DNA from 3 places in the Levilactobacillus sp. LN180102 genome. Region 3 is predicted to be linked to each of the others. Evidence: predicted binding sites of a transcription regulator. Region 3 holds the regulator's gene; each other region holds the start of a gene.
What was found. The regulator NrdR, encoded in region 3, represses ribonucleotide reductase genes. The targets are predictions, from matches to a motif close to ACACNATATATNGTGT.
Positions count from the first base shown of each region.

Region 1: the regulator NrdR is predicted to act here: its motif matches at 868-883, upstream of nrdJ (ribonucleoside-triphosphate reductase, adenosylcobalamin-dependent).
Region 2: the regulator NrdR is predicted to act here: its motif matches at 1,232-1,247, upstream of pnuC (nicotinamide riboside transporter PnuC).

Region 1 is NZ_JBNIIX010000007.1:22,236-24,512, forward strand. Features, by position in the region: gene nrdJ (ribonucleoside-triphosphate reductase, adenosylcobalamin-dependent) at 1-806, opposite strand, end outside; gene ACP4IT_RS05670 (hypothetical protein) at 1,293-1,478, opposite strand.
Region 2 is NZ_JBNIIX010000005.1:11,062-13,338, forward strand. Features, by position in the region: gene ACP4IT_RS04465 (alpha-glucosidase) at 1-308, shown strand, start outside; gene ACP4IT_RS04470 (MarR family winged helix-turn-helix transcriptional regulator) at 583-999, shown strand; gene pnuC (nicotinamide riboside transporter PnuC) at 1,314-2,066, shown strand; gene ACP4IT_RS04480 (magnesium transporter CorA family protein) at 2,151-2,277, shown strand, end outside.
Region 3 is NZ_JBNIIX010000001.1:233,957-236,233, reverse strand. Features, by position in the region: gene mutM (bifunctional DNA-formamidopyrimidine glycosylase/DNA-(apurinic or apyrimidinic site) lyase) at 1-527, shown strand, start outside; gene coaE (dephospho-CoA kinase) at 520-1,149, shown strand; gene nrdR (transcriptional regulator NrdR) at 1,149-1,649, shown strand; gene ACP4IT_RS01270 (replication initiation and membrane attachment family protein) at 1,653-2,277, shown strand, end outside.

The DNA.
Region 1 (2,277 bases), on a different contig from region 3:
TTCTTCGGCCGAATATCGCTAATGTCTAAGACAACCTTTGTCTTTTTCTCAGGATTCGTTGAATTGAAGTGGGCATCCATCATGTTGGCATTGGCTAAGACCCAACCTTCGCGGGTGTCTGGGAGCCGATAGAAGCGCACGTCAGCTAAGGAATTGTCATGCATCCATTCGGACCGGTTTACCGCCCCCAAGGCGACAGAGTCCGCGTAAGACGCACTCTCAGGGTCAATAACGATAGTTAAATCAACGGTCTGATCCACAACTGGCATTTGGTGCACGTTATTTGGCGTCACGGAAAAGCCAACGCCGCCGCCCTTCATCAATTGATCAAACATGAAGGAGAACGGCATGGAAACCGCCACCTGATCTTGTGTCAGGTAGCTCGGCAGGATATGGCTGTCACCATACGCTTGCGGCCGAACGGCGATGAACCAGCAGTTATTTAAGGCATCCCCATTGCGGTGTTGATAATCTGTCCCTGAAATCCACAAGTTCCGACCAGAAGGGGTGGCAGCTAAGCCATAAATCAACCGGAATAGGTTCTGGGCTTCAGTGGTTAATTCAGTCAAGACCTCTGGAGTCACTGTATCAGCCTGTAACCGGGGGTCCAAATTAATATTTCCCTCAACGACCCGCTTCACTGTTTCCGGCCATTCTTCATTACGTTGTTGCTCCGGTAACCACCGGGCATAGGTTCGTTTGTAAGTCACCCAACCCAATTCACCCCAATGTGGCGTAATTTCCTTTTCAGTTGCTGCGATAAATTCTGGCGTCAAGCTCACGGACGCTTGGGTTGCTGTGTTCATCATGCGAATCTCTCCCGTTCTTCAAGACTATGCTATATATGGTAGCCGATTCCTGATTAAAATACAATATATAGTTATTTCAAATTGTCCCTAGACTTTTTTATGAGACCCGCTAATAACAAATTCTCCTCAAAATGCAACTGATTTTGACTGGGCAGTTAATTGTAATTGGACAGATTCTTCCATCCGTTATGAGCCACGACCCACAGCATCCAGCAACATTGAACACCTTAGGTAGTAAATGAACTTGGACGGACGCAATTTAGCTATAAAAATATCGTGCTCGTTTTAAAAAAATAAATCATCTGCGGATTAACAGTTGTATAGTCAGTGACCACCCCCTATATCTTGGGGCAGTCGTCGTAAATCAAAAATCGCCACAAGCTGGTGATATTGCCAACCCGTGGCAGTTACTTTTGCAACGCTTGATCTTTTGAATATCCAGCGTTGATTTATCCAACTAAAAAAGATGATCATTATAGTCATCTACCGGTTTTCATCTTGTCTATCTTTAATCAGTTGTGCCAGTGTCGCCAGATCCTCATCACTTGCTATCTTAATAGAACGCTTTGCCGTAGCTTTATAGCTAATATAGCGCCGCTGCTCTCTATGATTCTCGGCCCACTTCCTACTGGCTTTCAGTTGTGTTTCATTGGTCTTCTTTTCTGTCATATTAACCACCACAGTAGTAACCCAATCACTGCAAACCCTAGTAAGGACTCCCAGAACTCCCATCTGGTTGTCCGACGTACACTTATCGTGATATGTTTCTTATCTACCAGCTTCATGCTAATATCTCCCAATATATCTAGTTGTATGTATGAACAAGCGTAAGACTCATTGCAATCAAGTGTATCTTAATCGTTACACTCACTTGTGTGGGCTTTTTTATTTTAAAGTGTCTCAAGGTTGAGCTGGTCACATGAACCACCTTGCTAAACAAAAGATGGTGTCCGGTCGGACGATCACCGTATGTCCGTGAGTCTAGACACGATATATTGCATCCCATTGCCTCCCGTGCTATTCTATATATATAAAAAGTGAGGACTGATTGCGACAGCCCCCACAAGTTCGCAAGTTCAGGTGCGGTAAAAATGGATAAAGCTACTTCTTAATTGAAGTGGCTTTTTTGTATATCAGATATGCCTTTGCTAGATCAATCGCTAATTTACCAATTGCCCTAAGCATAACCGATACCCCTAACAGCATCGCCGTTATGGTCCACCTTTCCGCGTGGCTGATACGTGCAATACTCTCACCCCCGCTTATTCAGGTTGAGAAGGTGTAGCGTCGCACTAACTTGCTAAGCCTCGCTTCGGGTAATTACTCCGTTGCTTAACTGTATGCCCATTGTATGCCAGATGACTTATAACATAAAGGCTTTTATTGAAGATCCTTTACCCAGTCAATGAATCAGAACACCTATACGTAATCACAAGTTTAAACGCCCAACAGTACAGAAATCGCAATA
Region 2 (2,277 bases), on a different contig from region 3:
ATCCACATGCGGTACTTCCATTCTATCAGCAGCTCATTCGGATAAAAAAATCAGTACCAGCACTGCGATCAGGACGATATGAACTGATAGATACAGGAGATAATCAGCTGTACGTCTATCGTCGTACCCTGAATGGGGATAACTGGTTGGTCGTGGTCAATATGAGTGATCAGCCAGCAACTACTCAAAATTTTGACTTAACAACTAGCGAGTTGATTTTAACCAACCTACCAGTTGATGCGGCTTCTGATGATAGGCAGATCCAGCCTTGGGAGGCCCGATTATATCATTGGCGGCGATTAGAATAGGCTGAAATCGGGGCTATTCATCGGTGGCCTGAAATGTCTACGGGGTGAGAAATTTTCTCTCCCCATTTTTATACCGTAAACTTTTCTTAAATAAACGTTTTGGCTTGCATTTTATACGGTTCTTCATTATTATTAAATGTATAGATATTTCTACGGGGTCAACGATTTTGCATATTGCTAAATGTGTTAATTATCTTGCCGGTTAGTAAATGATAAGGATATGATGAGAATGAAGAGTAGGGACGTACATGCGGAGAGTTTTTTTGAGTCCTTTATGGAACTTAAGCGTGAATTAGAAAAGGCAGCAACTCGGTTTCAGCGAACAATGGGAATTTCAGTGGATCAATATGCCATTCTCCACAACATCTTAGAAAATCCCGGTAAGTTAACGTCCGCAACAGTTGCAGATAGTCGTGGGATTTCTCGAGCGGCGGTGTCGCGGGGAATTTCCCAACTGATTCGGCGCGGATACGTGGAACAGAGTTATAAGAGTACTGATCGACGGGTTCGGCCGTTATCGTTGACGACAAGTGGCAAACAACTGGAAATTGATTGTCATGAGGCGTTAGAAAAAGCCGCACGAGTAATGAGTACAGCACAATTAGCTACTGATCATGAGACCATCACAGTAGGTGAATTGACGCAAATGTTAGCCGCGTTGACCACCAAAGATGATACTGAGGTCGATTAACAATTGAGATTAGACAGAAAAGAGGTGTGCCCGCGGGTACACCTCTTTTTGCTTTGCCGCCAAAATAAATAAAGTGTGCGGATATATGCGCCAGCAACACGTTGTTTCACGACTGGCTTAATTGAATTGAAAGCGCTTTATGTGCAATTTTTCGGTGTGAAACAATATTCTACAATGGCGGCAATGTCAGTAAAAATCATGCTATAATCATTTCCGTTGTCCAAAAAGGACACCACAATATATTGTGTTATAGACTCGCTTATCGATAAGCTCGTACTAAATATAGAAAAATAAAATTAAGGGAGTTTATCGCAATGACCCATTATCTACAATTTTTGTCCCACCAACTTAAAGGGTGGCCGCAGCAAAACTATTATCTTTTTTTCTTCAGTCTGGGTTGTCAGGTGATGACATTAGTTAATGCTCCCATCACATGGTTGACATGTTTAACGTTTGTGGGCACGACTTTAGGTGTTTTGTGCGTGTTAGCCATTAATGCTGCCAAGTCAGTCAATGGCTGGCTTGGCGTCATATCTGCAATTTGTTTTGTGGTGACCGGCTTGGCTGCTAAAAATTATTTGAGTATTTTCGAACAAATTGCCTATGTGATCACCTTGGATATTCCAGTATTACTTAGTGCGAGCTGGAATGTAAATATGGCTGCTAAGATTCGTCGATTCACTGGTCGGAGTTGGGTTATAGCGGTATCGGCGACTTTGATAATTTATCTGGTATCCGGCTGGGCCATTGGCACGTTTACAGATGATCCACGGCCATGGGTTGACGCGATCAGTTTTGCCATTAGTTTAACCGCAGGGGTTATTTGTTTCTTACGGTTTAACAATCAATATGTGTGGTGGATTGCTTCTGGTTTAGCGCAAATGGTTTTATGGTTTATTTCGTTCCGCCAAGGCTCCGCGACGCTAGCTATGTTCATTAATAGCTCGATATATTTGATGAATGATGTGCTGGCTTTCACCATTTCGCCTTGGTACAATGCCAAAGAACGGCAGCGATTGATTAAGCAAGAAGCGATCTATGCGACTGAGGTTGCTCACGTGCACTAGGCCAAATATTTTCAACATTATCGGGCGAATTTCATTCGTAGACGTGGTACACTTAATCTACTAATGAAGAGAAGAGGAACGTCCATGATTGTTGAACATAAGATTGGGGCCGGGGATCAAGACCTCATCTGGGTCATGGCGATGATTGAAGAAGACTCAGACCGGGAAGACTTGCAGGTTAAGTACGGACTGACTGATGAGATTTTGACCT
Region 3 (2,277 bases):
AGTTTGGCCGAATGCAATTAGTGCCGACGGGCGAAGAAACAACGCTGGCCCCCTCATTGGGCAAATTGGGACCGGAACCAACGGCGGAGACCTTAACGTTAGCGTATATGGTCAAAATCTTTGGTAAGTCACATAAAGTGGTGAAGCCTTTCTTATTAGATCAGACGCGAATTGCTGGATTGGGGAATATCTATGCAGACGAGGTCCTGTGGTTATCTAAGATTAATCCACTAACGCCAGTAGATACGTTAACGCCGTCTCAATTGTCGGAGCTACGCCAAAATATTATTGATGAGATGGCTTTAGCCATTGGGGGGCATGGCACGACAGTCCATTCATTTTCGACAGCGTTTGGTGAGGCTGGTCAGTTTCAAAATCAGTTGCATGTCTATGGCCGAGAAGGTGAACCGTGCGAACGGTGTGGAACAGAATTGGTTAAGATTAAGGTGGCCCAGCGTGGCACGCATTTCTGCCCGCACTGCCAGCCATTACCACCAGAAGCAAAGGTGGCGTTGATTCATGACTGAGGTATGGGGATTAACGGGCGGCATTGCCACGGGGAAGTCGACGGTTAGCGCGTGGTTACGCGCAGCCGGGGTACCGGTGATTGACGCCGACCAGATTGCGCGACAAGTTGTTGCACCGGGAACCGCGGGGCTTAAACAAGTTGTAACGACTTTTGGGGCAGACTATTTACGTGATGGTCAGCTAGATCGCAAGAAGTTGGGCCAGTGGGTCTTTTCGCGACCGGCCGAGCTTAAGCGTTTAGAAGCGATTACAACACCGTTAATTCGTGCTGAAATTAGCCGACAAGTCGCGAATTACCGTCAGCAAGCCGTTCCAGTCGTGGTTATTGATGCACCAACGCTATTTGAAGCTGGCTATGCGACGACCTTGGTTGATCGGATTATGGTTGTTGCAACAGATGCGCCGACACAAAAGGCCCGGTTAATGGCGCGGGATAACTTATCGGCTAGCGATGCGCAAAATCGGATTGATCGGCAATGGCCAATCGACCAAAAGATCGCACAGGCTGATGTGGTGATTGATAATGGACGGACAATTGCCGAAACACGGCAACAAGTGGTAAAATGGCTTGACATGAATAACTTTGGAACAAGTAACCATTTAAAACGAGGTGACCAGTAATGCAGTGTCCACACTGTCATCATAATGGATCGCGGGTCGTGGACAGTCGGCCCACAGACGACGGTCGTGTTATTCGCCGTCGTCGTGAGTGTGAGAGCTGCGGCTTTCGGTTCACGACGTTTGAGCGAGTTGAAGTCACACCGCTGTTAGTAATTAAGAAGAACGGAACGCGTGAAGAATTCAATCGTGAAAAAGTTCTGCGTGGTATTATTCGCTCTGCCGAGAAACGACCGGTGGGGATGGATGTCATGACGCAGATTGTTGATGAAGTTGAGAATAAGATTAGGGCGCTAGGTGTTAGTGAAATCTCTAGCCAACTGATTGGTGAATATGTGATGAATCGATTAGTCGATGTTGATGAGATCGCTTATATCCGTTTTGCCAGTGTCTACCGGCAGTTTAAGGATACCGGTGTTTTCTTCAATGAATTAAAAGATATGCTTGATAAAGATAAATTGAAAGCCAAAAAAGAAACAAATGGGAAAAGCGAGGCGAAGTAAGGCATGGAGGATTCCTGGCACCAATTGCAGCCAAAGACCAGTTTTTTGGTTCGATTGGCCGACCGGCTGACCGATCAGAGTTGGCAAACGCTAACGCAGCTGTATCAGCCGATCATCGGACCGAGTGCCGCGGGGCTCTACTCGGCCCTTTTTTGGCTACCCAAGACGGGACAGTATCACCGGCACGCGACATTGTTGGCGATATTGGGGATGGATTTGGCACACCTATATGACGCGCGTTTACGGTTAGAAGCAACCGGACTGTTAACCACGACGGTGTCCACCAAAGATGATTTGACGAGTTTTAATTATGATTTGCACGCACCGTTACTCCCCGCAGCCTTTTTTAAAGACGACCTCTTAAGCGTTCAACTGTTGGGGGTTGTGGGTGAGGATCTTTATCAATCACTGGTCCGTGTCAATACGTCGACCACTGAACGGTCAACTGATGAAGAAAACATTACGAAGAACTTTTTAGAAGTCTTTCATGTGGATGGTCAGGAGCTCGCGGAACTACCAACAGCGATAACAGCAGGTCGTCAGCACTTAGATGCTGAAACACAAGCGACGGCACCGGCATTGCAGGCGACACCAGCGGACTTTGATTTTAAATTACTAGGAGAAATTT